DNA from 3 places in the Yoonia sp. MH D7 genome. Region 2 is predicted to be linked to each of the others. Evidence: riboswitches for the same ligand, from Rfam matches in the RefSeq annotation. Region 2 holds a riboswitch; each other region holds the start of a gene.

Region 1 (10,128 bases), on a different contig from region 2:
ACGATCCTGCAGTCGGGAAAGGGCAGCGGCGCATCCGGCAGATCAATCATGCGCAGCAGGTAGAAATGCTGCTGGTTCACAGCAAACTCGGCCACATGCATGCGCCCGATGGCCAGCATGACGCGCAGCGCCGGACGGACCAGCGCCGCGACCGCGCCGGCAATATCCGGCACATGAGTCCACTCATCGCCTGGCTCGGCGTGCCATGCCGCGCGCGTAAGCGCGATCAACGGCACATTCGCAGCAGTGCAGGCGGCCACGGCATTGGCGCTCATCTGTGCGGCGAAAGGGTGGGTGGCATCGATCACATGGCTAATCGCGTGATCCTCAATGTAGCGCTTCAGCCCTGCTACACCACCAAAACCGCCGACGCGCTGCGGCAATGGTTGCCGCAGAGGTCGATTGACCCGGCCCGCAAAGGACACAGTGCCGTCGATTCCCGCCTCGCTCAGTCTTTGGCAGAGCGCTGTTGCCTCGGTCGTGCCGCCGAGGATCAGAAGGTTGTTCTTCATGGTTGACGCTCCGTGGTTGACCATCGTAGGAATGGGTGAAGATGCGCCGGACGGCCTGTCGCCTGCAAGTAATAACGCGCTGGCGGCGGCGGAAATCGTCATGGGGCCGCCAAGGCATCTAGGATTGCTGCCGGACCTCAAGGCGGAGACGATCGCATGGCCTGTGCCCTTCGTTGACGGCATAACGCGACTGCTGGAGTTGCGCGGGCGGCGCGTCGTGGCGCTGGCCTCGGGCGATCCGTTCTGGTTTGGCGCGGGCACTAGCATCACGCGGCATCTGACGCCGGGGGAGTGGACAGCTTTGCCCGGCCCATCGACTTTCTCGCTGGTAACCGCGCGGATGGGCTGGCCGCTGGAATACACTGAGTGCTTTGGTCTGCACGCAGCGCCGCTCACGCGGCTGCGCCCTGCGCTAGCAGATGGCGTTCGCATTATAGTGCTGCTGCGCGACGGTTCGGCACTGCGGGAATTGGCGGATTATCTGTGTCAAGCTGGGTTTGGCGCGTCTAATATGACTGTTTTCGAGGCTGTCGGCGGCCCACGCGAGCGGCGCACAGACAGTAAAGCGGCGGGTCTGCCGAATGTGGCTTTTGCCCATCCTGTCTGTGCCGCCGTTCAATTTTCTGGTGGAGGCGCTGCTCTGCCACTCGCCAGTGGAAGGCCAGATGTATGGTTCGACAGCGATGGCCAGATGACCAAGCGGCCGGTTCGCGCCCTTACCCTGTCGGCGCTGGCGCCGCGCCCGTTCGAGCATCTGTGGGACATTGGTGGCGGCTCCGGTTCGGTTGCCATCGAATGGCTACTGGCGCATCCCAGCCTCAATGCCACCACTATTGAACCACGCGCGGACCGCGCCGCGCGGATCGCGCAGAACGGGGCGAGGCTGGGCGTGGACCATCTGATCGTCGTGCAGGGCGCGGCGCCCGAGGTACTGTCAAATCTGCCTCTCCCCGATGTGGTCTTTGTTGGCGGAGGGCTGAAGCAACCGCTGTTGGACTGGCTAGTGGCGCATTTGCCCGAAGGCACAAGGATCGTCGCCAATGCCGTGACGCTGGAAACTGAGGCGTTGCTGACGCAAGCCCACGCGCGTCTGGGTGGCGATCTGTTGCGAATCGAGCTGGCTCAGGCGGCGCCGCTCGGGGCAAGAACTGGTTGGAAATCCAGCTATCCGGTCGTTCAATGGAACGCCACACTATGATCGTGGCTGGGTTCGGATTTCGCGTAGGGGTCGGCTTGGACAGCTTGCGTGCGGCGTTGGCTTTGGCGTGTGAAGGCGTATACCCTGACCTGTTGGCAACGGCGGCTGGCAAGGAGCACAACGCCGCGTTGCGGGCCTTGGCGGATGAGATGGGTCTCAGAATCCATCCTGTGATGCCCGAGCGACTTATAGCCCAGATGACCTGCACTCAGTCGCAAGTTTCACAAGCCGCCCATGGCACCGGCAGCGTAGCCGAGGCGGCGGCGCTGGCGGCGGCCGGCTTCAATGCGCGGCTGATTGCAGCGCGGCACATCTCACCCAATCGCATGGCCACCTGTGCCATGGCAGAAGGAGACGGACATTGACCATTCATTTCATCGGAGCTGGTCCCGGCGCGCCGGACCTTTTGACCCTTCGGGGGCGCGATCTGATCGCGTCCAGTCCGGTCTGCCTTTATGCTGGATCGCTGGTGCCGGAGGAGATCTTGGGCCATTGCCCGGAGGGCGCGCATATTGTCAACACCGCGCCAATGGATCTGGAGGCGATCATCGCTGAAATGCAGCGCGCGCATGGTGCGGGACAGGACGTGGCGCGGCTGCATTCGGGCGATCTATCCATCTGGTCCGCGATGGGCGAGCAGATGCGCCGCCTGCGCGCCTTGAATATTCCCGTGTCGGTCACACCCGGTGTTCCGTCCTTTGCCGCCGCTGCGGCCGCGCTGGGGGCCGAGTTGACGTTGCCGGGCCTTGCGCAATCGGTGGTGCTGACCCGCACGCAGGGGCGCGCATCGTCGATGCCTGAGGGCGAGACGCTGCTAAACTTCGCCGCTACCGGTGCGACGCTGGCCATTCACCTGTCGATCCAGAACCTAGACCATGTGACAGACAGCCTGACGCCCGCCTATGGCGCAGATTGCCCGGTTGCCATCGTGTTCCGTGCGTCATGGCCAGATGAACGGATCATACGCGGTACACTGGGCGATATCGCCGGACTGATGGATGCGGACATCACGCGCACGGCGCTGATCCTTGTTGGGCCTGCCTTGGGCGGGGAAGGGTTCGCGGAAAGCTGCCTTTACGCTAAGGATTACGATCGGCGCTACAGACCGCAAACTGCAGGTAGCCCTTGGACCAATTGGAGTGACAAAGATGAGTGATGCACCGGGAATCATGATTTCGGCCCCGTCCTCGGGGACCGGCAAAACAACGGTGATGTTGGGCCTTTTGCGGGCGCTGGCAGAGGACGGGATGCGGGTGCAGCCGTTCAAATCGGGGCCGGATTATATCGACCCGGCGTTTCATCTGGCCGCTGCCGGCCGCGCGTCCTTCAACCTTGACACATGGGCAATGGGGGAGGGATTGCTGAACGCCATCGCGGCGCAGGCCAAGGGAGCCGAGATTTGCGTCGCCGAGGGGGCGATGGGGCTTTATGATGGCGTCGCCACGCGTGGGCAGAGTGGCTTTGGCACCAGTGCTGAAACCGCGCTGCGCATGGGGTGGCCCGTGGTGCTGGTTGTCGATGTCAGCGGGCAAGCGCAATCGGCGGCGGCGGCGGCGCTGGGATTTCGGATGTATAACCCCGACGTTCCTTTTGCCGGTGTGATTTTGAATCGCGTCGCGTCGCCACGTCACGAGCGGCTGGCGGCAATGGGCATGGAAAAGGCCGGATTGAAGGTGCTGGGTGCCTTGCCAAGGCGCGGTGATTTGACCCTGCCCGAGCGGCATTTGGGCTTGATACAGGCAGTCGAGCATCCCGATCTGGAGGCAGCCATCGCGGGCTATGCCGTATTCCTGCGCGAATATGTAGATCTGGAGGCAATTAAGGCTGCGGCGCGCGGCAAGCCCGCTGGACAAGGAGGCGTGTTGCCTGCGCCGCCAGCACAACGCATCGCGTTGGCGCAGGATGCGGCGTTTTCCTTCACATATCCGCATCTGGTGGAGGGTTGGCGCGCAGCGGGCGCCGAGGTGTTGCCATTTTCGCCGCTAGCGAATGAAGCACCGGATCCCGACGCGGATTTGATCTGGTTGCCCGGCGGATACCCTGAACTGCACGCGGGTCGACTGGCGGCGGCAAATCATTTCCTTGCCGGTCTGCGGCGCCATGCCGAAACGCGGCCCGTCCATGGTGAATGCGGCGGCTACATGGCGCTAGGTGCGGCGTTGATCGACAAGGAGGGGCAGAGTCACGAGATGGCTGGACTTCTTGGGCTTGTGACTAGTTACGAGAAACGCAAATTCCATCTGGGTTACCGGCAGGCCGAACTGCTTGCGCCCGTTCCGGGATATCCGAAGGGGACGCGGCTGCGAGGTCACGAATACCATTACTCCACGATCCTTGAGCAGCCTGATGCGCTGCTGGCAGCAGTCGCAGACGCCGACGGCAATCCCGTGCCTGAAACCGGATCGCATCGCGGTCATGTTACCGGCACTTTCTTTCACCTGATTACGGCGGAGGGCGCATGACCGGTTTTGTTAGCTTCGTCGGGTCCGGCCCCGGAGATCCGGAGTTGTTGACGCTGAAGGCCGTGGACCGTTTGCGCCGCGCCGATGCGGTGCTGTTCGATGATCTGTCCTCGGGACCGATCCTGGGTCATGTGCGCCGCGGTGCGGATCTAATTGGCGTGGGCAAAAGGGCCGGCCGCGCCTCGCCGCGCCAGCATCATGTCAGTCGGCTTTTGGTAGAATACGCGCAGACCAATCAACGCGTTGTACGGTTGAAATCCGGCGATAGCGGACTTTTTGGCCGGCTAGAGGAAGAACTGATTGCACTGCGTGAGGCGGGCATTCCTTATGAAATCATTCCTGGCGTGCCATCGGCCATTGCAGCGGCCGCCGCCGCTGGCATTCCGCTGAGCCGGCGGCTGAGCGCGCGGCGGGTGCAATTTGTAACCGGTCACGACATCACGGGCCAGTTGCCCGAGGATATGAACCTGCCTGCACTGGCCGACCCTATGGCCTTAACCGTAGTTTTCATGGGTAAGCGCACGTTCCCCAAGCTTTATGAGGTGCTACACGCCCACGGTCTACCGGCCGATACGCCTGCGCTATTAGCCGAGGATGTCAGCGGCCCCGATCAGCAGCTGACCCGGATGAGCGTTGCCGCACTGGCGGATCAACTGAAGGCCGAGATTGGCGATGCGCCTGCGCTGATCCTCTACGGTCCGCTGGCGGAGGAGTGAATTATTGTTTGCGGGAGCCGGCAGTTTGTCGTAGCGTTAAATTACGGTGCCACACCTGTGGCTTCAAAGGGAATCGGGTTAAAGACCCGGACTGCCCCCGCAACTGTAAGCGGTGAGTGCAAAGGCGACACCACTGGCCGAAAGGCTGGGAAGGGCCCGCGCGTATCGACCCGCAAGTCAGGAGACCTGCCGTGAAACCGAAGGCCCGCTTGCCTTTATCTTATCCAACGTCGCCGGAGGGGCGGCATAACAAGGGACTTTCTCATGCATATCGAACCGGGCGTCGTTGACGGCGCCAAAATGGTATTTGCCTATGGCACCGCCGCAGCCGCTGCTGCCTACTCTGTCAAACTGGTCGTTGATGATCTGGCTGGACACAACATTGCATCTTTTGCCATCCGAACTTTGCTGGCTACGGTCGGCGTTTTTGTATTCTTTGAAGTGCTGCCGCATTTTGCCGTCGGCGTGTCCGAAGTGCATTTCATCCTTGGCACGACTTTGTTCCTGCTGCTCGGCGCTGCGCCATCGGCAATAGGGCTGGCGCTGGGCTTGCTGGTGCAGGGCATGTTCTTTGCGCCGTCCGACATGCCGATGTATTTCGTCAATGTCACAACTTTACTAGTGCCACTTTTCGCCATTTATTCGCTGACGCATCGCATCATTCCGCAGGATCGTGCTTATGTTGATCTGGCCTATGCGGACGTGCTCAAGTTGTCGGTCGCGTATCAAGGCGGTGTTGTCGCGTGGGTCGCATTCTGGGCATTCTACGGCCAGGGTTTCGGCGCGGATAATCTGAACGCCGTCTGGACTTTTGGCGCGGCCTATATGCTGGTTGTCCTGATCGAGCCAATTGCTGATCTGGCCGTTCTGGCAGGCGCCAAGGCACTACGCGGCGGCGGTATGCGGGAAATGTTCACGCATCGCCTATATAACGCGTCCTGATTTCAGGTTTTTATCTCCGGGTCCGGTAACGGGCCCGGTTTTTTTATGGAATGACACTATGATCCGAGATCTTTGGCTTATCGGAATCGGCACTGGTAGCCTCGGCCATGTGACTGGCGAGGGGATGCGGGCGCTGTGCGATGCGGCGACTATCCTTGTTCCGGAAAAAGGCGCGGGCAAAGATGATCTCGCAGAATTGCGCCGCCGCATCCTTACCGCGAGTGGCTCGGCGGCACGGATCGTTCCATTTGAGTACCCGCTGCGTGATCCGGACCTGCCCTATATCGCGCGGGTTTCGGCATGGCATGACCAGATTGCGGAGCGCTGGCAGACGGCTATGGGCAGTGCTGGCTCAGATGGCCCCGTCGCGCTGATGGTCTGGGGCGATCCATCGCTCTATGACAGTACCATGCGTATTGCCGCGCGCCTGCCTTCGCCGCCTCAAATCCGGGTGGTGCCGGGGATTACCGCAATTCAGGCCCTGACGGCGGCCCATGCTATCCCGCTAAACACGGTAAATGGCCCTGTGCAGATTACCACCGGGCGGCGCCTGCGCGATCATGGTTGGCCGAAGGACGCTGAGACGGTCATAGTCATGCTCGACAGTGAATGCAGTTTCCGAAATCTGGACGCCACAGGTATTGATATCTGGTGGGGGGCCTTTCTGGGGATGGCCGAGCAGGTATTGTATAGCGGGCCATTGGCGGATGCTGCGGATCGTATCGTTGATATACGAAGAGCCGCACGTGCTGAACATGGATGGATTATGGATACCTACCTGCTCCGCAAGAAGTGACGCATGTGCCTTTTGCGCACAAAGTAGTTGCGGTGATTTTACCCGCAGTGCTAGCGCAGACGCGAGAAGAGTTAGGCGTCCTGACCTAAGAACGCTAGCGTAGTCTAGGATAATTTAACGACAGCATAGATGATGTCATTATACTAAAGCGTAATAGGTCCAGTTTTTTAACAGTGAGTAAACAATACCAATTGATCAAAAGCGGGGGCTTTTGCACTTAAAGGCAGTAGCAACGCCGGATCATGTAGCGGAATGTTTTCCCATTTTGGGGCCAACGACAGCCCACGCGATTAGCGCGATTGCCAAAAATGCACCTACGACATTCACGAGCCTGCCCAGTTCCACGCCTTGCAGGGGCATCATTAAACATGAGGCGGCGATGATATAGAAGGTGCGCGCAATCGGCCCAAGCCGGCTTAGGCCGTATCCTATCACGCCCGCAGCACCCAGAGTTACGCCCACAACGGCCATCGAGACATCAACAGCAATGAGCCAGATTGGGCCTTGCAGTAGCAGGCTTGGTGATAATACGAACAGAAACGGTATGATGAAAACGGCCCAACCAAAACGTACCGCCTCAAAACCTGTCGCAAGCGGGTCTGCACGCGCGATGCTGGCCGCCGCAAAGGCACCAATCGCCACGGGTGGTGTGATCATCGACAAACAGCCGAAATACAGGATGAACAAATGGGCAGCCATCGGCTGTATGCCCATTTGAATGAGAGCTGGTGCGATAAGCGTTGCCAGTAGAATGTAGACGCCTGTTGTCGGCATACCCATCCCCAGAATGATGCATGCAACTGCTGAAATCATGAGCAATGCAATGAGGCTGCCGCCTGATAGCTGGACCATCGCAAGTGTAAGGCCGAAACCCAGACCTGTGTAGTTGAGAGTGGCGATAACAACCCCTGCCGCCGCCGCGACCATAAAGATATCCAGCACCTTAAGGCCTGTATCGCGAAAGATGAAAAACCAATCCGCAAGGTTTGGGCGCTTGCCACGAAAACCGAAGATTGTCGCAGTGATGACAACTGAACAGGATGCGAGCAAAGCGGCTGTTTCCGGGCGGTATTTTAGAACAAACAACGCTATGATCAGTACGATAAAGGGAACCGGAAAATACCATCCGGCTTTTAAAAGCTGCCGTCCGTCCGGGATTTCGCTAGGGTCAAGGCCCCGCATGTTAGCGCGCGCTGCCTCTAGATCGGCTTGGATGAACAATGCCATATAGAATAGAAGTGCCGGAACAAGAGCCGCCAGCGCTACAGCTGAATACTCCACCTGCAAGAACTCGGCCATCAGAAACGCGGTAACCCCCATCACCGGCGGCAATAACTGACCACCGGTCGAAGCTACCGCCTCGATTGCCCCTGCGAGCTGTGGTCTAAATCCTGCTTTCTTCATCATCGGGATCGTCACAACACCTGTGGTTACGACATTTGCGACTACTGAACCTGAGATCGATCCAAAGAGTGAAGACCCCAAAATGCTGATCTTTGCCTGCCCTCCTCGATACTTGCCCATCAAACTCGCTGAAGCATCAGTAAAGAAATCCGCACCCCCTGTTTTAAAAAGAACGGTGCCAAAGAACACAAATGCTACGACAATTGTTGTAACGATCGTCAGAACAGAGCCAAGGATTGCCGTGGAATCCCACAGCAGAAAATAGATGAAGTGGTCAGGCAGGATACGGCGTCCTGAAATTTCGGTGGGCAGGAGATGACCAACAAATGCGAGCACCAATGCGCCGAGGACGACTAGAGTGATGATCATGCCTGATGTCCGCCTGACGCCCTCTAGCAACATAGCAAGCATGATAATTGCCGGAATTAATCCGTCTAACGGGCGCTTTGCGGTCAGTTGCGAAAGGTCTGGAAAGCGAACCATGACGTATAAAGACAACGCGCAGCCCAGAACGGCCGCCAATATGTCAAACCATGGAACGCGGCGTTCGGCCTGACTGAACTCGTGTTCATCGCTGGCTTCTCCGTTCTTTGCCTTGCGCGCGGGCATCAGCAAGAAGATTAGCGGAAAGGCAAATGCCAATAGCAACGAGATATACTGTTCTGTGTAGACTGCGATCCCCACCAATCGAAGGATGTCAGCGGCCCAGATCAATGCGATCAACGTCATCATCGCAGCCATGGCATTCGTCAGTTTTGTCACGAAATTCTCCAGCAGATAAAGGCGTCGGAACCGAAATTCCGACGCTTACTTAAGTTATTAAAGGCGTCTTAATGTCCTAGGCTCTGATATCAGGGCCAGATGTTCTGTTCACGGTAAAACGCTTCTGCGCCAGGGTGGTAGCTTACGCTGGCATATGGTTTCGCCATTTGGTCAGGATCGAACAGGTCCAAGCCAGGGAATACCTCTAGAAGCGCTGCTTTGTTCGCATAGATCGTTGCCGTGATTTCCTGTACAACTTCGTCAGGGACATTGACGTTCGCAAACAAAACCAGATCGTTGACAAGAACATCAGTCGCTTCGGCAAAACCATCCAATGCGGGATTGGCTTCGACACCCATACCATAGATCTCAGGGACGATCTCTTGGGCTTTTTTGAGGGATTCTTCATCCGTCGGGAACGGCAATGCACGCAGACCGCCAACACTTGCTGCAACTTCTTTCACTTTACCCGCGCCGACCGCGAAATAAAAGGCATCGGACTGACCAGAGGAGAGTAGATCGGCAGAACCGGGAATGTTTTGCGTTGGCACACATTCGATGTCTGTTGTCTCAAATCCACCAACGGCGCGCACCACTTCGAGCATGGGATTTCCAGAAACCTGCGCTGCATATTCACAGGGCATACGGTTTCCTTTGATTTCGGCGTAGGTTGTGATGGGCGAGTCGGCGCGCACAAAAATTGCCCCCCGAAGCGCAGTCATGCGGGCCACGATCCGAAGGTCGGACTGGGGGCCATTTTCTGCGTAGTCGTTGGTGCCTGCGACGGCAAAGATAACATCGGGAATCGTGGTAATCCCAAAGTCGGCGATGCCTGCATTGATATCAGTTAGACCCGACGATTGCTGCGGCGTTATCACGGCGCGAACGCCGCCAGCATCACCAAGAACTTTGCCGATGGCGGCCCCTGTCGAGTTAGTGAACCCACCAGCTGCAGTGGTCACAATTGTAACGGTTTGCGCATTAGCCGCTGATACAGCCGCTGTTGCGAGAGTTGCCGCGAGCATACCAGCATATAGTTTATTCATTGTCATTGTCTCCTCCCAAAGGTTTTGCAGATTTGTGCGAACAGCATTTTGTGTGCTGATCGCCCGCCCCATGTTTGATGAGGATCTGACATACGAAACTTGACATGAAGTTTGCCATTTGCGCCAATCACAATATAGCGGTTATCCATAAGTAGAGCTAATGGAATTTATACTACGTTTGTCACGAATTTTTTGCCAGCAAGCCGGTGAGGTAAAACGCCCGTCATTTCAGAGGTCTCGGTCGAGCAAGCTGTGCTGCGTCAGGAAAATTCCCTGACGCAGCACAGCTT
Region 2 (10,128 bases):
ATACGCGCTCCAAATTGATAGACAGCAGTGTGTCTTTCGCAACTGTCTACCGCGCGCTATCTACTCTGGCAGATGCCGGTATTGTCCAGCGTGTTGCTGTCGACGATGGTCCGGCACGGTTTGAAATGGCGACGAAAACAGAGCATGATCATCTGGTTGATGTTGACAGTGGTGAGGTCCTCGAGCTGGTATCTAAAGAGCTGTACGCACTCAGATCACGTCTGGCAGCTGAGCTAGGATATGAAATCCTTTGCCAGCATTCGGTTCTTAGGGTGCGTAAGCTAAAAGCACCTTGAGCCTCTCGGAACCTTGCACTTTCACGCATGTTCAAATTCAACAAATTCTGCCTCTCGACCAATCACTATCGGTTTCACCATTTGAACAGAGGTGGTCGCATGATTTCGGGCCAGTAGTTAAGGTGGATCAACTTGTGAAAGTGAAGTGGTCCTGCTTTTTCGGACAGTTTTGGGTGTTGGGCTTTCGACGCTGAACAAATGGGTTCAACAGCATCAACACGATAGCGACGGCCCATTGCTGACCTTCACCCACCCTCGGTTATGCCGCGGTGCGGCCCGTTAGACCAGACTTTCGCTGCAGCCGCGAAATATGATACTTGGTGAACTCACACTTCGCGGACAAAGCGGCCTTATGCACGCGCAGCTATTGCTAACGCAGCATTTGCTTGCTGGTGCAGCACGTCACTTTCTACAGGACTTCGTCCGTCACTGAAGCGGCCATTCCAACCAGCTATATGGGCCAATGCAAACCGCCCTTTCCCTGCAAGAAACACCAACGGGTAATCATGCAAGGTGCGAATAGAAACATCCGGGAATTGGGACGCTAGGCAAAATAATAATGCTAGTACCGCGCACGATTTATCGCAGGGATTTTTGTCAAATTTCGGCAGTATCGATTACCCTTTTTTTATGCCGGAAGAACCACGACGCTGCCTGTTCTGGGGTGACGTTGCACCAACATGTCAACGCCATAGACGTTGAAAATACGCGCCGCCGTCAGCACCTTCTCGGGCGGGCCTGTTGCAACAATACGCCCCCCGTCTACCAAACAAATTCGGTCACAGAACATTGCCGCAAGATTGAGGTCGTGAAGGGCTGCAACGACCGTAAGCCCAAGGTCGCGCACGAAGGTCAGCAAGGACAGTTGATAGCGGATATCAAGGTGGTTTGTCGGCTCGTCCAACACCAATACACCGGGTTGCTGCACCAGCGCACGGGCCAGTAGCGCGCGTTGCCGTTCGCCGCCCGACAGCGTCCGAAAGGCACGGTCTTTCAGAGTGCTGAGGCGTTGTAATTCCAGGGCAGCGTCGATCAGTGCAGCATCGTGGGGGGAGTCGGGTTCAAGCAGGCCCTTGTGCGCCGATCGGCCCATGGCCACCACGTCGCGCACTGTCAGAGGGAAATCGGTGGGCATATCTTGCAACACCGCACCGACGTTTTTCGCCACCCATGCCGCGCTGTGGCGTTGCACGTCCTCGCCGTTTACTAAAACGCGGCCTGCTGAGGGCCGCGTCACACCATAAATCGTGCGCAGAACAGTGGATTTACCCGCGCCATTGGGCCCGAGAATGCCAAGCATCTCTCCCCGCGTCACATCAAAGCTGATGTCCTCAACTATCCGCTTGCCCGACACCTCGACGGTGATGCCCTCCAGGGCCAATGTGCCCGCTGTAAGCGTCATCGCGTGACCCCCAGGCTACGTGCGTCACGTCGCAAAAGCCACATGAAAAACGGCCCCCCCACAAGCGCGGTGATGATGCCTACAGGCAACTCCAGTGGTGCGATAATTGAGCGCGCTACCAGATCCGCCATGATGGTGAAACTCGCCCCCAAAAGCGCCACCGCGGGCAGCGCCCGGCGGTGATCCGCGCCGACCAAATGTCGCACGATGTGGGGCATGATCAGCCCGACAAAACCAATGACACCGGACACGGCCACGGTAATCCCCGTAAGCCCCGCCGTGAGAACAAACATCGTGCGTCGAAACCGTTCGACGTCGAGGCCGAGGGCCACAGCGCTTTCATCGCCCGCCATCAACAGGTTTAGGTGGCGCGCCTGAATCAGCATGAATCCAAGCCCAAGGGCCAGCGCGCTAACCGGGATCGGCAGCAGCTTCCACTGCGCTGTGCCAAAGCCACCGAGCGTCCAGAACAAAACCCGCGCGGCCAATTGCGGGTCCGGCGAGGTCAAAACCAGCAAGCTAGTGAACGCCGATAGTACGGCGCCCACGGCGATGCCTGCCAACACCAGTCGTGTCGGGGTCATATTTCCCCCTGTGCGCGCGATCCAGAACACCAATGACAAAGCCGCGAGGCCTCCGACAAAGGCGGCGATGTGCAAGGTAAATGCACCGAAAATGATTAGGCCAAAGCGCATAACCAGCACCGCCCCCGTAGCAGCGCCAGAGGACACGCCCAGAATGGAAGGCCCCGCCAGCGGGTTGCGCACGATGGCCTGGATCACCATGCCCGCAACGCCAAGGCTGGCCCCCACGACGCCCGCGAGGATAACACGGGGAATGCGGGTTTGGACGATGATGATCTCGTGGGCCGTGCGCCAATTGGGCTCGATCAACCAGCCTCCTGACAGCCAGTGAATCAGTATCCGTGCTGACGTGAGCGGTGGTATCGTAACGGATCCGATCATGAGCCCGAGAAGCCCCGCCGCCGCGATGAGGGCTACCATGCCGGACACAACCGCAAGATAGCTCATGCGTCCGGCGTGCAACGGTGCAGCGGGCACACGACCGCCCCGCACACGCACAGGCGGCGGGGTTTGGCGCAGAACGTCGAGCAAGGCGCGATCTCTTGATGTGCCTTGCTGTTCAAGTTGGTCCGGCGTGGTCAATGACCCGCTGCCGGATTGTCTGACGTCATTGCGTGAACACGTCCGGGTGGAATGCGCGCGCCAGGGTTTCCAGCGCATCGGCCGAGCTTGGTCCCGGTTGGCCGATGCCCGACACAATCAGTACATAGTTGTTCTGTTCGACGGCGGGTACATCCGCGATGATCGGGTTGGCCTCCAGCGTGGCGATGCGGGCACGGCCGATGGCGGTCTCGGGATCTTCCACGATCTGACCGCTTTGTGTGCCAGAGTAGAACACCACGATATGTTCCGGAGCCTGATCAACCAACTGTTCCCACGACGTGCTGCCGTAACGGTTTTCTATGTCGCCCAAGATGTTCACACCTCCCGCCCGTTCGACCACATGGCTCAGCATGGTGTGGCCCAACACGGCGCGTGGCGTGTCTTCGCCGCCGTTGTAGATGAAGACCGACACAGGCTCGACGCCCTCCAACCGCGCTTCCACATCAGACACGATGGCCTGCATATCGGCAATCAGCGCCTCGCCGCGCTCGGACACGCCGAAGATGCCCGCGACAGAGCGGATCTCGGCATACAGTTCGTCAAAGCCATAGCGGCCCAGATTGCACCCTTCGGTGTTGAGCCGCGTGGTCATGCCCAGATCGTGCAACTGTTCACGCGTATGACGGCTCTCGGAAAAGCCGTCGGGGTAGCCTGCGTAGATGAAATCTGCTTCTACATCGATCAATTGCTCGGTTGTGGCCACTAGCGGAGACAGGATCGGAACCGATTGATACGCCTCCTCATATTGCGGGCTGATCGCCATGTCCGCCATGTAGGATGTGCCTGCCATACGGTCCTCCAAACCCAGCGCTAGCATCAGCTCGGTCGCGTTGTTCGATAGGGTCACGGCGCGCTCCGGGGCTGCGTCGTAGGTGAACGTGTGGCCGCAGTTTTCGTCAACGAACGGAAAACCGTCCTGCGCATAGGCAGGCAGAGCGAGAGCCAACAAGCTGGCGGTGACGATTAGTTTGAGATGCCTCATGGGAGGGTTCCTTTAGGTCTGATGTTTGGGAGAGGTGGCGCGGGCAGGTCTGCGCAAATTGGCAAAACCTCGGTTCCGAAAAGTTCCATCGAGGCGGATGCCTTATCGAGTGGAATGGTGCCGTTGGCGGAGAACAGGCAGCGCATATTGCGAATACCCGTGGATCGAGTCAGGTGCTTAATCTGGGCGCGGCATGCCTCGGGCGTCCCGGCAATGGTGTATCCCGCCAGCATATCGGCGGGCGTACGCGGCGCGGGTGGCGGTTTGCCGAAGGTGTTTGCACGGGCGATGCGGGCCTTGTTAAGCGCATCGGTGAACCGATCAAGCGCGGCCTCGGCCTTGGCTTGGGTCGCTTCCACAATCACGTAGCGCGCCAGCGAAGAGGCCGCCAAAGGCTCTGAACTTGCACCTGCGCGCGCGAGTTGGTCACGGAACACGCCAATCTGACGGGTCTCGTTCGGCTCAAGGCTCAGAAGCAGCGGGAAACGGTGCCGCGCGGCGATGGCCAGCGTATCCGGTGACGCGGCCCCGACATGGATCGGCGGGTGCGGTCGCTGGATCGGCGGCGGGCCTACAGTCACGTCGGAGAATGTCCATGTCGGGCCGTCCGACGACACGATCGGTTTCGTCAACGCGGCAAGGATCACGCCAAGCGCCTCGGCAAACCGTGCAGGGGCTTGAGCGGGATCAAGGCCAAGCGCGTGGAATGTCTCGGGCGAGGTACCGCGTCCGACGCCCACATCCAGCCGCCCCCCGCTTTGACGATCCAGTTGCGCGATCTGCTCGGCCAGCAGCAGCGGATGGTACAGCGGCAGCACAAGGATCGAGGTGCCAAAGCGCAATCGTTGCGTCCGCGCAAGGATCGCCGCCCCCAGAAGCAGCGTCGATGGATAGGGTAGCGTGGTGCGGGAGAAGTGGAACTCATTAAACCAGATGCCGCCAAACCCAAGGACATCGGCCCGCTCTGCGACCCGCATCAGCCCGTCGTGGTCGCCGAGACTGCCATCGCGCGCGTAGCCCGTCAGATCGAAGCGTAGTTTTTCCTTCGCGGAGCTCATGACCGTAGCCGTTGCTTGGTCTTTTGAGGGCGATAGGCCAAGTCCTCCACAGGCGTGCCGCCCTGAATATGCTCTGCCAGAATCCGATCGAGCGCTGTTTCGTCCACCCCGCAATAGGTCGTCCCCTCTGGCCAGACCTGCACCACGGGCGCAAGATTGCACGGGCCGAGGCAGCTCGTCTTGCAGCTCATCATCCCCTCGCCATTATCCCGCAGACCCAACCGATCTTGCTCAGCACGCAAGTGTTGCCACAACAGACCAGACGCGGCGTCATTGCACGGCCCGCCCATACACAGCAAAACCCGACGCTTTGGGCCTTGGATCACCGAAGCGTCGGGGATCGGGGTCGCAGATTGTGTCACATCCTCGTGGCCCGCCCGCGCTACGGCGGAGGACAGGATCGCTGGCATATCGCTTGACGCGACTAGTGGGGGAGGCGCGATGGTGATCTTGGGCAGCGGCAAAGACTGTGTTTTCATCCAGCGATTCACTGCCCGGCGGATCCATGCCGGAAACCCCGGCTCCATCGGTAGCATCGCCGGGACAATGATAACCTTGGACACGCCCGACGCGGCAATCTCGCTCAGGCGCTCCCGCAGGCTGGGGCTGCCTTGCTCCGAGAAGGCGTAAGTGGCGTTATGGCCGGGGCTGTGCGCGGCCACCGCTTCGGCCAGCGCAGCCATTTCCGCACGTGGTGCTGCCGCAATTGCGGCCTTGGCCAGAACGAGAATCATGGGCCGCATCAGACAAGCCCTTTGTCTGATGGACAGCGGCACGGCCTGCGATGTCGAAAGTGGGATCTGAACAAAACACGGCCTTTGTCGTGCGAGAGACCACAAGAAGAAGGCCGATTGACTGATCCCCCCGCAAAGCGGTGGAGGCTATTTAGTCATCATTCCCCCTCCAGGACACCCCGCCTGGGTTGAATACACGTTTACGGCAGGTCTCCTGACTTACGGGTCGTCACGTCCCTCGGCCTTCCCGGACGCGAGTCCAGTGGCGTGTTCGAGGTCGCTCGCCGCTTACAGTTGCGGGGGCAGTTCTGGCATTGCCACGGTCATACCGTCGCGCACCAAATTCCCATTTGATCCCTCTCGGGAACCGATAACTATTTCATTAAATACCTAGCCCAGCAGGGCGTCAAGTATCAACGCAGTCCGATAGAAACCACTGAAGGTATCTTCAATGGAATTGTTTTTTGTGCGCCAAGGCTAGCGTCAGGAGTTATAGCCATTAAATCACGGTGACTGCGAGTGCGATGGAATATATAAAACACTTTCGAATAATTTTGTAATCGAAGGGAACGTCGGCGTTCCGCCCTTGCTGTTTTTTCCGGCAGAGAAGCAGCCGTTCGTTTAAAATAGCTCACCCTCGGCTTCGACCCGCAATCTGTGAATTGCTGTCCATATCCTCGCCGCATTAAGATCGAATGGCCGCGATCTCTGTCGCAGCGCAGAGTCTCAGGTCAAGCATCTGCAGCAACTTTCGTGCTCCATGCGCACGCAGCGAGAAATAGCAATGACTGCCTCGGGCTCTTCGGTAGCCTTCGCTGCGATTTAAGTGAAGGTCCGGATTTGGGCCATCAATGGCAGTTGGGGCTAACTCATCTTGATCTATGTTTGTCTATTTTCTGGCGAGACTGGTCAGTTTATTTTGGACCAACGACTTTGTAGGCTATCTAGCGATCCCAATTCAAATGGGTGTTTATGGATGTTGAATTGAATTGACGATTGGGTGTAAATGGGTATTCATATGGGTATGTTGAACACCTCGTCACTCGTTATCACGCCTAAAATCCTCGCCAAGGTTTCTGAAATCGACGAATTTAAGGGGGCTTGGCGCGCCCTTGGGTCGCTTGCGCCGGAGCGATTGTCTTCGCTGAGACGCGTGGCGACCATTGAAAGTATTGGCTCATCAACACGGATTGAAGGAAGCAAGCTTTCAGACCAAGACGTGCAACGGCTTTTGTCCAATCTAGAAATCAAATCCTTTGAAACCCGTGACGAACAAGAGGTTGCTGGCTACGCTGAAGTGATGGAGATGGTCTTTGGGTCGTGGGAAAACATCACGATAACAGAGAACCATATCCAACAACTGCATAGGGACCTGTTAAAGTATAGCAACAAAGACGAACGCCATCGGGGGGCCTATAAGACCTCCAGCAATAGCGTCGCGGCTTTCGACGAGACGGGTGCTCAGATTGGAATCGTCTTCGAGACGGCCTCGCCGTTCGACACGCCACGACTAATGCAAGAGTTGGTGACGTGGTATCAAGGCGCGGTTAAAGATCCCGATATGCACCCATTAATGGCCGTCGGGATATTCGTTGTTGTGTTGTTGGAAATACACCCGTTTCAAGATGGCAACGGCAGACTTAGCCGCGTTCTTACAACACTACTGCTGCTCAGGGCAGGGTATGCTTATGTGACATACAGTTCGCTTGAAAGCGTGATCGAACAGAGTAAGGAAGCCTATTATCTCGCGCTGAGGCAAACCCAGGGCACGATTCAGGAGGCCAAATCCCGAGTGGACTCCGTGGCTAGAATTCTTCCTCAGTGCGTTGCAACGCCAGATGCAAAGGCTCAAGACACGGGTTGAGCGGGAAAAATTGATGATTGGCGCAATGCCTGAACTCGCCGCGAAAATTGTCGAGCTCACACGTGAACAAGGGCGTCTCACAATGGCAGATGCCGTGAAGCTGACAGGTGCCAACCGGAACACCCTCAAGCAACACTTCAAAACATTGGTGAACGATGGTCACCTCGCACTGCACGGTCAAGCGCGGGGGGCTTGGTATTCGATCCGATAATACATGTTATGTTAAAAAATAGCTTCATAGGCTTCCCCCCATGGAACGATTTCGAGCTGGTTTTGATGGGTCACGCGTCCAAACGCCTACGTCTCCGTCGCGCAGTGGAAACACTGGCAGGCGAATATCCAGCGTCAGCGCCAGAGCCGTCAGCCCGGTAATTGTTGTGATTTTTTTTGCTTCGAGAGTGCGCCAGACGACGACCCGCGATCTATGAACATCGTTCCCGTTCATCGGCGTCGCCAGACTAAACGTCCACTCGCCGCACATTACTGATCCAGACTTTGAAGCTGCTTTGGAACATTCGACTTCCAACCAGCTCACATCATCCAGCTCTTTGTTTACGGCCGCCAAAACCAGTAATGCAGACTTATTCTTCATAATCCGTCCGTTTGTGAGTTGAGTGAGCGCAAGAGTCAGCGGAGGGTTGCCGCGAGCGGCAATATTGTTGAAAACCCTTTAGTGGTGGTAATAATTAGTTTGTATGTTAAAAAATACCTTACGCAAACAAAAAGCTACTTACAACCCATTCAGCCGCAAAATTCCTACCGCGCCGATAGGAGACGTAAGTATCTTTAAAGTAGAGGGATTATCCTAAATGAGGGGAAAATGGAGCAGCGCGAGCCTCAAATACGTGATGCCACGCATCCCTGTTCTGGGTGCTTTGCTAGTCGCAGTTGGCACAATAACCGGGTCAGGGATAAAGGCGGAGGGCGAGACGAGTACAATGTTTTGCGTTCCACCACTCTTGCCGGTCGTACCCGAAAACACGGCACTCCAAATAGAGTTTCGCGACATTCTATCTGCGGAGTTCAGCAACTACTTTGATGAGTCCGGGCGATACTTGACCTGTCTAAACAACGCAGCTACGGCCACCCGTTCTGAGACGAAGACGGCCATAGAGACATACACACGCTTACTTAATTTGCCGCGTCAATAACGACGAGGACTTGTGTCATAGTGAGGAACGTCGCGCACCTTTGACTCGATGGCCAATTTTTTTTGAATCCTATCAACGTGCCGCGTCACGCAATACTAACCCAAACGTCAAGCATTTCTGCCCCAGACCAGACCTTCATCGTTGGTTAGGCCAAGGATCAAGTCGCGGACTAAGCGGCCTTGTGCCCGCGCGGATATTGCTCACGCAGCATTTCCTCGCAGTTGCAGCATATTTCGTGCTGCGATGCAGCCCAAGTCGCGGAAACGGCCATTAAATGATACCAACGTCAGTGGATTTCAGACCGACAAACCGCGGTCCAAACAGGGCATCCAACTTGGACTATAATTCTGCACCGCAGCCCATTAAAATTGCCTTTGGTCCCTGTTGTTCTGCTACCGGCCAAAAGACAAAATACAACCATTGGCGAAGCGTTTAAATGAGCATTTAGTGCATCCCAAGCTGGCGGTAGACCCGTTTAACATATTCGCCAAACGCATCAGTCGTTTTAATGTCGAGTGTTCGCGGATGAGGCAGGTCGATCTTGAAATGATCCGCCATACGTGCGGGACCGGCCGAGAGCACTGCGCAATGAGATCCAAGGAAAATCGCTTCTTGAATACCGTGCGTAATGAAGGCGATTGTTTTCTGACTTTCTTGCCAAATCCGCAGCATTTCGAGGTTCATCTTTTCGCGCGTCATAGCATCAAGCGCCCCAAAAGGTTCATCCATTAGGACTAGTTTTGGATCATGGATCAGCGCACGTGCAATTGCGGCGCGTTGCTGCATGCCGCCCGAGAGTTCAAACGGATATTTTTTGCCCGCATGGCCTAACCCGACCATCTGCAACAAATCTTGTGCGCGCTCCCGCGCCGCCTTCATTGGCAGGCCGAGGATTTGAGCTGGCAGCAATACATTTTCGGAAATTGTGCGCCACTTGAGGAGCATGGGTTGTTGAAACACCATGCCGACGTCACGCCCCTCTTCAAAATTGGCCACACTTGAACCAATCTTTACTGTGCCACCATCAGTCTCGTGCAATCCCGCGAGGATTTTAAGCATCGTCGTCTTGCCGCAGCCCGACGGCCCGACTACTGAGAGCAATTCACCATCATTGATATTAAGCGTCACATCGGACACCGCTACATGCTCTGTAGTGCCAGTCCGGTAAACTTTGCGCACGTTTTGCATTTGGACTTGTCACGGTTTAGTTCCGGTCTCTTTCGAGCAATGTTTGCTATGAAGGAGATAGAGAATGGCAAAGAGATACACAGACGAGTTTCGGCGTGATGCGGTGCGCATGGCGATGAGCAGTGGCCTAACGCGGCCTTAACTTTCATCGGATTTAGGGGTTGGGCTTTCGACGCTGAACAAATGGGTTCAGCAACATCAGCATGACGATCTGATGTCAGGACCGCATGAAGACGTCGAAAAGGAGAACACGCGGCTTCGCAAAG
Region 3 (8,624 bases), on a different contig from region 2:
ATCCTCCAGCATGTTCAGTAGATGGAATAACGCGGTTGGCGCATTACCGATGGCAACCACCGCACCCCCAAGGTGCGGGCGCCACAACTCCAACGCTGCGGCAGAGCGGGTGTTCGACATCTTGCGCGCCAGGTCCGGGACAGCGGGGTCCCAGAGTGTGCAGATCACTTGATTATCGGCAGGCAGACGGGTGCGCGTCACGCCCTCGCTGACCATCCGCGCGTCGCACAGGATCGGTGCGCCAGCATCAAGCGCGGCGCGAGCCGCGCGGGCAAAACCCGCAGATAGGCGGATATGTTGCTCCAGTCCCACCATTCCGGCCGCATGGATCATGCGTACTGCAATCGGCTCTTCATCGGGATTAAAACGACCCAGATCAGCCTCGGCGCGGATCATGGCGAAGGATTGCGCGTAGATCGCGGCACCATCAGTCTGGTATTTATAACTCATCTTGTTACGCTCACTTTGGTAAGAATTTCGTCGGAGTTTAGCGCGTATCGCTCGGGGGTGTCGCTTGCGACGCCATGGCGCAGCATGTCAAACCTGCCCTCCCGCCCGATCAGCGTCAGGTCCGCAGGCCGTTGGCGTGCGCAGCCCTTGGCGCAGCCGGAGACATGCAGCGTGCCGCTGACATGCGGCGCAATGCGCCGCGCAAGGGCGCGCGTCTCGACGCTAGCAGAGGGGCAAAAGGGTGCGCCGGGGCAGGCGTCTACACGCATCAGGTGGTCATCCGGATCGGTGACGAAAGCGGGTTCATCCGTGGGCGCACCGCCCTCCAGAAACAATTTGCGCCACGGTGTGAGGCGAATTGCGGTCAACTTTTGCGCGCGGATCACCCGCGCCAGTGCGGCAGCATCCACATGGCCAAATGCAGCGCCAATGAATGCGCCGCCATTTTGCTTGCCAATCTGCGGTTGCGATGCGGCCGGCAGGGCGGGTTCATCGCACCAGTCTGTTGGCAATGATGTCGTGGCAAGTACGCGCGCCATGCGACGCCGATCCGGCGTGCTATGTTTCGCCAACCAATGCGCCATTTCGATCAGTGCCGGGATTGCGTTTTCTTCGGTAACTGCCCGCCCCATAGATGCACCATCCGCGCGCAAGATCAAGCTGCCTGCAGCGCGCTCGATCCGGATATCTGCGCTGTCGTTTGTCAACAGCGGATGCGCTCCGCAATCTATCGCAAAGCCCACCTTCGCAGGCAACTCCGGCAGATCGTTAAGTCGCTCCAGCAAGGCGAGAGTGAGGCGGTGGGTCCTGTCTTCTGTCTGCCAAAACGGCGTGACAAGGATGTTGCGGCGCCCCTCAAGTGCGGGATCGGGATCGAGTAGGCCGAGATCGCCCAAGCTGTGCAACAGCGTTGCATGATCGCCTGCGGCCACCCCGCGAATTTGCAGATTGGCGCGGTTCGTCAGGTCCAGATAGCCATGACCGAAATGCTGTGCTAAATCGCACAGGCCCAACGCCTGCACTGCCGTCAGCCGCGCCAATCGCGGACGGATGCGCACGACCAGCCCGTCCGCTGCCATCATTGGGCGATAGGCGCCTGGGCACCAGCCCTTTACCATAGGTACGCTCATCCGCGCGCCTCCAAACCGGTCATCACCGAATTGCGCCGTGTCTGCCACAACCCGGCTTCCAGCAGCGCGGTAAACCGCGCCTGCATTGCGCGGTGCGCTTCGGGGTTGGCGTCCTGCAGAAAACCCTCGGTTTCCGGATCGCCCAATGTCGCGTCGTGGTAGAGGTCAAACAGATGCGCTGGTACAGCACCCGCCAGATGCGCAAAGCTGGCCATGTGATCCAGCGTCGCCGCAATTTCGGCAGCCCCGCGAAAGCCGTGCTGCTTCATGCCGTCAATCCAGCCGCGATTGCCGGCGCGGGCACGCACGACGCGGGCGATCTCTTCGGTTAAGCTTCGCGTGCGGGGGCGATCGGGATCAGTATTGTCCAAATGATACAGAGCTGCCCTGCCACCCGTGATCGCCTGAGCTGCGGCAAAGCCGGCCTCATGCGCCGCGTAATCGCTCGCTAGCAAGAGGTCGGTTTCCGGCAGATCCTGTGGATGGACGAAACTGTCGGCTTTCGCGACACGGCTACGAATACCGGCCAGATCTTGCTTCGCCGCCTCGCCATCCAGCGCCCAAGCACTGGCATTGAGCCATGCCAGACCCGCCTTTTCGCGGCCAGCATCGGTATAGTCGTCCAGTGCAGCGCCCATGCCAAGGCCGAACTGCCCCGGCGCGGGGCCATAGACGCGGGTCGGATCGCTCTGCCCCGCATAAGGATTCCAGTCAGGTGCCTCGTCGCGGGCAGCAAGTGCGCGTACGGCCTGCGCAAACAGCGCAGACAGCGTCGGAAACACATCGCGGAAAAGCCCCGAGACGCGCAACGTCACATCGATGCGTGGGCGGTCCATCTCGGCCAGCGGCAGTACTTCGATGCCAGAGACACGCTCGGACCCCGCATCCCAAACGGGCCGCACCCCCAGTAAATGCAGCGCCATGGCGAATTCCTCGCCCGCCGTGCGCATCGTGGCGGAACCCCACAGATCCACGATCAGGCCGCGTGGCCAGTCACCTTCGTCCTGCAGATGACGTCGGATCAGCTCATCGGCCAAGCGAATGCCCTGCGCATGTGCGGCCCTTGTCGGCACCGCGCGCGGATCAGTGGTGTAAAGATTGCGGCCCGTCGGGAGCACATCGCGCCGACCGCGATAGGGCGAGCCGGACGGACCCGGAGCAATGCGCCGCCCGTCCAGCGCGTCCAGCAGCGACTGCCGCTCGCCCGCGACCGATTGCGCTGTGGCAAAGGGCGACGTGCCCTGCTGCGCGCGGCCCCAGATATGCAGCCCCTCGCCAAACTGGCTTTCTTTGATATCACAGACGAACCGGTCAATCCGCGTAATGGCCTCGGCGCTGCATCCGGCGCGATCAAGGCCCAGATCCTGCTCAAGCCCCTGCGCCTGCGCTTCGTCCCGGATATCACCCTGAAGCCGGTCGCGTCGGCGCGGATCAAGGCCATCGGCATTGGAAAACTCGTCCAGCAGCGCCTCAAGCCGGGCCAGCCTCTCTGGCGTGCCGCTGGTGCGCTGGGGCGGAGGGATATGGCCCAGCGTGACAGCACCGATACGCCGCTTGGCCTGCGCGGCCTCACCGGGGTCGTTGACGATGAACGGATAAATCACGGGTAGCGCGCCGGTGAGAACCTCGGGCCAACACGTGTCAGACAGTGCCACCGATTTGCCCGGCAGCCATTCCAGCGTGCCATGCGCGCCAATATGCACCAACGCATCTGTATGATTTTGCAGCCAAAGGTAGAAGGCGACATAGGCATGGCGCGGCGTGCGGGTTAAATCGTGATAGCTGTCTTCGCGACCCTTGGGCGTGTCCCGTTCGGGTTGAAGCGCGATCCATACATTGCCGCGGCGGGTGGCGGCAAAGTGAAATGCGCCTGCGTGAGCATCTGGGTCTTGCTCTGGATTGCCCCAGTCTTTGACCAGCCTATCGCGCAAAGCTTCGGGTAGCCGCGCCAGAGCGATTTGGTAATCTGCCAGCGGCCAAGCGGTGACGCGCGACAAAAGCGCCTCCTGCAACGATGCGCCACTTGCCCCGACACTGTAGCCTGCTCCGCGCAAGTCCTCCAGAATCGCCTCCGCCGATTGTGGCGCGTCCAGTCCAACGGCATGGCCCATATTCCAATCTTTGCCGGGATAGGTTGAAAGAACCAGCGCAACGCGCCGCTGAGCAGCAGGTAGCGCCGCGAGACGGGTCCAGCCCTGAACGCGGTCGGCAATCGCCGCGATGCGGCCTGGCTCGGCGCGATGGGCAAAGCGGGAATATTGCAGATACTCATCCCGCTTGCCCGGATCCTTAAAGCTGGCAACACCTCCCATGATGCGCCCGTCCACTTCTGGCAACACCACATGCATCGCCAGATCGGCGGGCGACAGACCCCGCTCGGCCCCCGCCCACGCCTTGCGCGTGGACGTTGCCAGCGCCACTTGAAACACCGGAACCTCTGCGGCGTCCAGCGGCGATGTGCCACCCGCCCCCTTGCCGGAAAAGGCTGTGACGTTGACGACTGCTGCAGGAGCAAGCGTGGCCATTTGGCGGCGCAGCCAGCCCGCAGCATCCGGCGATTTCAGCGAGGGCGCGAAGAGTGCGACCACGTCAAAGCCCCGCGCGCGGAAGGCGTCAAAAAGAGCCGTGATCGGCGCAAGATCGGCGGCCACCAGATACGAGCGGTAAAAGACTAGCAATACGCGCGGCTGGCCCGCCAATGCCTGTGCAGAGCCCAGCGCCAGAATCGGGCAGCATGCGCCCTGCTCGGGCGTCCATGCCCCCACCTGCGGCAATGATTTGGTGCCCTGCACAGGCCCGGCATAGAGTCCTGCGGCTAGCGCGAGTTGCGCCAGCGCCGCCTGCGCGGCGACCGCGCCGCCGGTGTCGCACAAATGCGCCAACCGCCGCAGCGTGGATTTCGGCAGCGTCGACATCTCGTCCAATCGCGTATCGGTTCGACCGTCAGCGGGTAACACGGCGAGCGCAATACCTTTTTGCTGGGCCAGCGCCCGAATGCTCTGCAATCCGTATGGCCAATAGGGCACGCCGCCAATCAAGCGGATCAGGATCCCCTTGGCCCCGCTCAGCGTCTGCTCAACATAGGTATCAACCGACAGCGGATGCTTGAGCGCGACTATATTTGCCAGCCGTAACGTGGGCAGCCGCCCCTCCGGTCCTCCCCCGCGATGCCAGCCTTCCGCGAAAGCGCCGAGGTCGGAATCCGAGAGCGACAGCACCACCAGATCAGCGGCGATCTGCCCCAGATCCATTGGCGCTTCGGTCTCTTCCAGCCCGTGGCTTTCGCGGAATATAACATGCATGGCGTTACTCAGCCGCCTCGGTACGCGCCGCGCCCAATGCCGCACAAATCACATCCGCTTTGATATCATGATGCTCGGCGATCACGACCAACCGGCCTGCACGAGCCTCATCTGGCTTCCACGGGCGATCGAATTGATGTCGCACACGCGCTCCCACAGCCTGAACCAGCAGGCGCATCGGCTTGCCCGCTACAGCAGCATAGCCCTTGATGCGCAGGATATTATGGTCATTGGCTAACGCTTCGATAGCGCGGACTAGGTCGGCAGGATCGGTGACTTCGGGGATGTCCACGACAATGCTTTCAAAATCGTCATGCTCATGGTCATCCGCCCCGTCGTGATGCGAGGGACGCGCATCGGTGTCATCTTCGGCCGCAGCCTCAAGCCCCAGAATAATACGCGGGTCAATGACACCCTCGGCCACTTCGACCACGGGGACCACGCGATGGGATTGTGCCGCGATGACCGCCTTCGCACGGACCACGCCCTCGGGACCGGCAAGATCAGGTTTGGTCAGAAGAATGATGTCAGCGCAGGAAATCTGATCCTCGAACACCTCGGACAAAGGCGTTTCATGGTCGATGCTCTCGTCTGCCAGACGCTGAGCCTCAACGCGCGCCACGTTAGACGCAAACCGTCCTGCCGCAACCGCCTCGGCATCGGCCAGAGCTATGACACCATCAACGGTGATTTTCGAGCGGATGTCAGGCCAGTCAAACGCCTTGAGCAGCGGTTTGGGAAGGGCCAGCCCGGAGGTTTCGATCACGATGTGATCGGGCCGTGGGTCGAGTGCCATCAGCGCCTCGATAGTCGGGATGAAATCATCGGCAACGGTACAGCAGATGCAGCCATTCGCCAATTCTATGATGTTTTCGGCTGGGCAATTGGGGATCGCGCAGGATTTCAGGATATCGCCATCGACGCCCACATCGCCGAATTCGTTGACGATCACAGCAAGGCGCCTGCCGCCCGGATTCTGCATCAGCTGGCGCACCAATGTGGTCTTGCCCGAGCCGAGAAAGCCAGTGATGATTGTGACGGGGAGTTTCGCAAGGTCAGACATTTGTGGTCTCCAATGGGGGAATGCGTGCAACGCAGTTACGCTTGAAATGTTCGGGGCGTTCGCGCCACGGAATTAACCCGTCGGCGGTCGCATGATATCGCGCCGCACCGTCAAGGATCATGGCGGGACCTGCCATCTCGTCGACATTGGCGAATATATAAGTCCAGCGCGCGCCACCGCGCAGCGCAACGGTGCAGCCGTGATCGCAGTTTTGCAGGCAATCAACCGGCGTCAGGCGCAGGCCCTCGGGCAGCGGCAAAGCGTCCAGCGCATCATAAAGCATCTGGCCGGGCCTGCGATCGTCACCCTGCTCGGCACTGCCGCGCCGGCATTTGACACAAACCAGCACTTCAGTTTGATTGACTGGCGTTTCTGTCTGATCGTTCATGGTCCTCTGCCCCACATATTATGGGACGAAGGTATAGATGGCGAGGATATTCCGACAGTCGGAATCACCCCGACACCAGAACACCCCGTCCGGTTACGTCGTCGTGTGCTGGCAGGTCTCCCGGCTTACGGATTCAGGGCGGGTGGCCCTATGGCTGATCTGCCTTCCCGGCGGTTGCCAGTGGCGTTGATCGGCCTTTCCGTTCACGGTCGCGGGGGCGGCTGCACTTGACCGCGACACATCGCGGCTGCACATTCCCTTTTCACCTGCCGAGGCAGGCACCAACATAATCGCAGCTTTCGCCGAAAGCCAACACCCTGTCAAGCCGAAGGAAATCCTATGTCCACTGATCTGAACGCCCGTCACACTGAAAAAATGCGCAAGATCAAGGCCGCTCGCGACAGGATGATGGAAACCAAGACCGAAGAAAAGGGACTGATCATGGTCCATACTGGCGCGGGTAAGGGTAAATCCTCGTCCGGATTCGGAATGATTATGCGCTGCATCGCGCATGGCATGCCCTGCGCGGTAGTACAGTTCATCAAGGGAAACTGGGAAACCGGCGAAAAAACCCTTTTGCGTGAACATTTCGCGGATGAATGCCAGTTCTTTGTTTCCGGCGAAGGTTTTACTTGGGAAACGCAGGACCGTGAGCGCGATATCGCCGCTGCGCAAAACGGCTGGAAAATCGCTAAAGAGCAGATCTTGAAGCCAGAAATTCAGTTCGTGTTGTTGGACGAGATCAACATCGCGCTGCGCTATGATTATCTGGACATCGACGAAGTGGTAGATTTTCTGCTGCACCAAAAGCCCGCGATGACGCATGTGTGCCTGACCGGCCGCAATGCCAAGCCCGAGCTGATCGAGGCTGCCGATCTTGTGACCGAAATGGCGCTGGTCAAGCATCCCTTCCGCGAGGGGATCAAGGCGCAAAACGGCATCGAGATGTAGTGCGACATGGCGCGCGCATTAATGATACAAGGAACCGGCTCGAACGTCGGCAAATCAATGCTGGTGGCGGGGCTTTGCCGTGCCGCCCGCCGGCGCGGCCTATCCGTCGCGCCCTTTAAGCCGCAAAACATGTCCAACAACGCCGCCGTGACGGCAGATGGCGGCGAAATCGGACGCGCGCAAGCGCTTCAGGCCATGGCCTGCGGGTTGGCCGCACATACCGATATGAATCCGGTCCTACTCAAGCCCGAAACTGAAATGGGCGCGCAAGTGGTGGTACAGGGCAAGCGTCTGACGACGACACGAGCGCGCGATTATGCAGCGCTGAAGCCCGCGCTGATGGGTGCCGTTCTGGACAGTTTTCAACGCCTGCGGGCGCAGTACGATCTGGTAATTGTCGAGGGTGCCGGCAGCCCTGCCGAGATTAATCTGCGGCAGGCCGACATCGCCAATATGGGCTTTGCCGAGGCCGCAGACGTCCCCGTCGTACTGTGCGGCGATATCGATCGGGGCGGCGTGATCGCACAGATCGTCGGAACGCAAGCGGTGATGCCGACAGCTGATGCAGATCGGATAAAGGGGTTCATCATCAACAAATTCCGCGGCGATCCCGCGTTGTTTGACGACGGCTACGCGGCGATTTCGCAGATGACCGGTTGGCGCGGTTTCGGAGTCGCTCCGTGGTTTGCGGATGCGTGGCGCCTGCCTGCGGAGGATGCGCTTGATATCGCGGACACGTCGAGGGGTGAGGGTTTTCATATCGTCTGTCTGCGCCTGTCACGCATCGCTAATTTCGACGATCTCGATCCCCTCAGCCAGGAAACCAATGTGCGTGTCACAATACTGTCCACAGGCCAACCCATTCCGGCGGACGCGGATCTGGTCATTTTGCCGGGGTCAAAGTCGACACGCGGTGATCTGGCCTTTCTGCGCGCTCAGGGTTGGGACATCGACCTGATCGCACATCACAGGCGCGGCGGACGCATTCTAGGGATCTGCGGCGGATATCAGATGCTGGGCAATTGCATCTCAGACCCCATGGGCATTGAGGGCACGCCGGGCGACACACCGGGCCTTGGCCTCTTGAATATATCGACCATTATGGGCGGCGACAAACGCCTGACCGAAGTTTGCGCACATCATACAATGCTGAACCTGCCCTTCACCGGCTACGAGATCCACATCGGCCGCAGCGACGGACCAGACTGTGCGCGTCCCTTCGCCCATGTGAACGAACGACCAGAGGGTGCGGTATCGCCGTGTGGGCTCATTACAGGCAGCTATCTGCACGGCATGTTCGCGGATGATGCGTTTCGACGCGCATGGCTGGCGGATCTTGG

The links. A riboswitch is a leader RNA that binds a small molecule or an ion and turns the genes downstream of it on or off. The one in region 2 is predicted to bind cobalamin.
Region 1: another riboswitch for cobalamin. It lies ahead of ACXLHR_RS13730 (energy-coupling factor ABC transporter permease); the one in region 2 lies ahead of ACXLHR_RS16525 ((2Fe-2S) ferredoxin domain-containing protein).
Region 3: another riboswitch for cobalamin. It lies ahead of ACXLHR_RS13795 (DUF1636 family protein); the one in region 2 lies ahead of ACXLHR_RS16525 ((2Fe-2S) ferredoxin domain-containing protein).

The regions. Positions count from the first base shown of each region.
Region 1 covers NZ_JBTJCF010000001.1:2,747,418-2,757,545, reverse strand. The annotation lists gene ACXLHR_RS13760 (cobalt-precorrin-6A reductase) at 1-512, opposite strand, end outside; gene cbiE (precorrin-6y C5,15-methyltransferase (decarboxylating) subunit CbiE) at 511-1,710, shown strand; gene ACXLHR_RS13750 (cobalamin biosynthesis protein) at 1,692-2,075, shown strand; gene cobM (precorrin-4 C(11)-methyltransferase) at 2,072-2,866, shown strand; gene ACXLHR_RS13740 (cobyrinate a,c-diamide synthase) at 2,859-4,172, shown strand; gene cobA (uroporphyrinogen-III C-methyltransferase) at 4,169-4,888, shown strand; cobalamin riboswitch at 4,916-5,096, shown strand; gene ACXLHR_RS13730 (energy-coupling factor ABC transporter permease) at 5,153-5,830, shown strand; gene cobF (precorrin-6A synthase (deacetylating)) at 5,889-6,626, shown strand; gene ACXLHR_RS13720 (TRAP transporter permease) at 6,867-8,792, opposite strand; gene ACXLHR_RS13715 (TAXI family TRAP transporter solute-binding subunit) at 8,882-9,838, opposite strand; gene ACXLHR_RS13710 (hypothetical protein) at 10,128-10,128, opposite strand, start outside.
Region 2 covers NZ_JBTJCF010000002.1:28,599-38,726, forward strand. The annotation lists gene ACXLHR_RS16500 (Fur family transcriptional regulator) at 1-296, shown strand, start outside; gene ACXLHR_RS16505 (ABC transporter ATP-binding protein) at 925-1,698, opposite strand; gene ACXLHR_RS16510 (FecCD family ABC transporter permease) at 1,695-2,864, opposite strand; gene ACXLHR_RS16515 (ABC transporter substrate-binding protein) at 2,890-3,867, opposite strand; gene ACXLHR_RS16520 (LLM class flavin-dependent oxidoreductase) at 3,864-4,925, opposite strand; gene ACXLHR_RS16525 ((2Fe-2S) ferredoxin domain-containing protein) at 4,922-5,668, opposite strand; cobalamin riboswitch at 5,847-6,046, opposite strand; gene ACXLHR_RS16530 (Fic family protein) at 6,666-7,523, shown strand; gene ACXLHR_RS16535 (DUF977 family protein) at 7,537-7,734, shown strand; gene ACXLHR_RS16540 (hypothetical protein) at 7,759-8,115, opposite strand; gene ACXLHR_RS16545 (ABC transporter ATP-binding protein) at 9,119-9,862, opposite strand; partial or broken gene ACXLHR_RS16550 (IS3 family transposase) at 9,927-10,128, shown strand, end outside.
Region 3 covers NZ_JBTJCF010000001.1:2,759,431-2,768,054, forward strand. The annotation lists gene ACXLHR_RS13775 (precorrin-8X methylmutase) at 1-450, opposite strand, end outside; gene ACXLHR_RS13780 (cobalamin biosynthesis protein CobG) at 447-1,580, opposite strand; gene cobN (cobaltochelatase subunit CobN) at 1,577-4,882, opposite strand; gene cobW (cobalamin biosynthesis protein CobW) at 4,887-5,945, opposite strand; gene ACXLHR_RS13795 (DUF1636 family protein) at 5,938-6,333, opposite strand; cobalamin riboswitch at 6,427-6,634, opposite strand; gene cobO (cob(I)yrinic acid a,c-diamide adenosyltransferase) at 6,673-7,284, shown strand; gene ACXLHR_RS13805 (cobyric acid synthase) at 7,291-8,624, shown strand, end outside.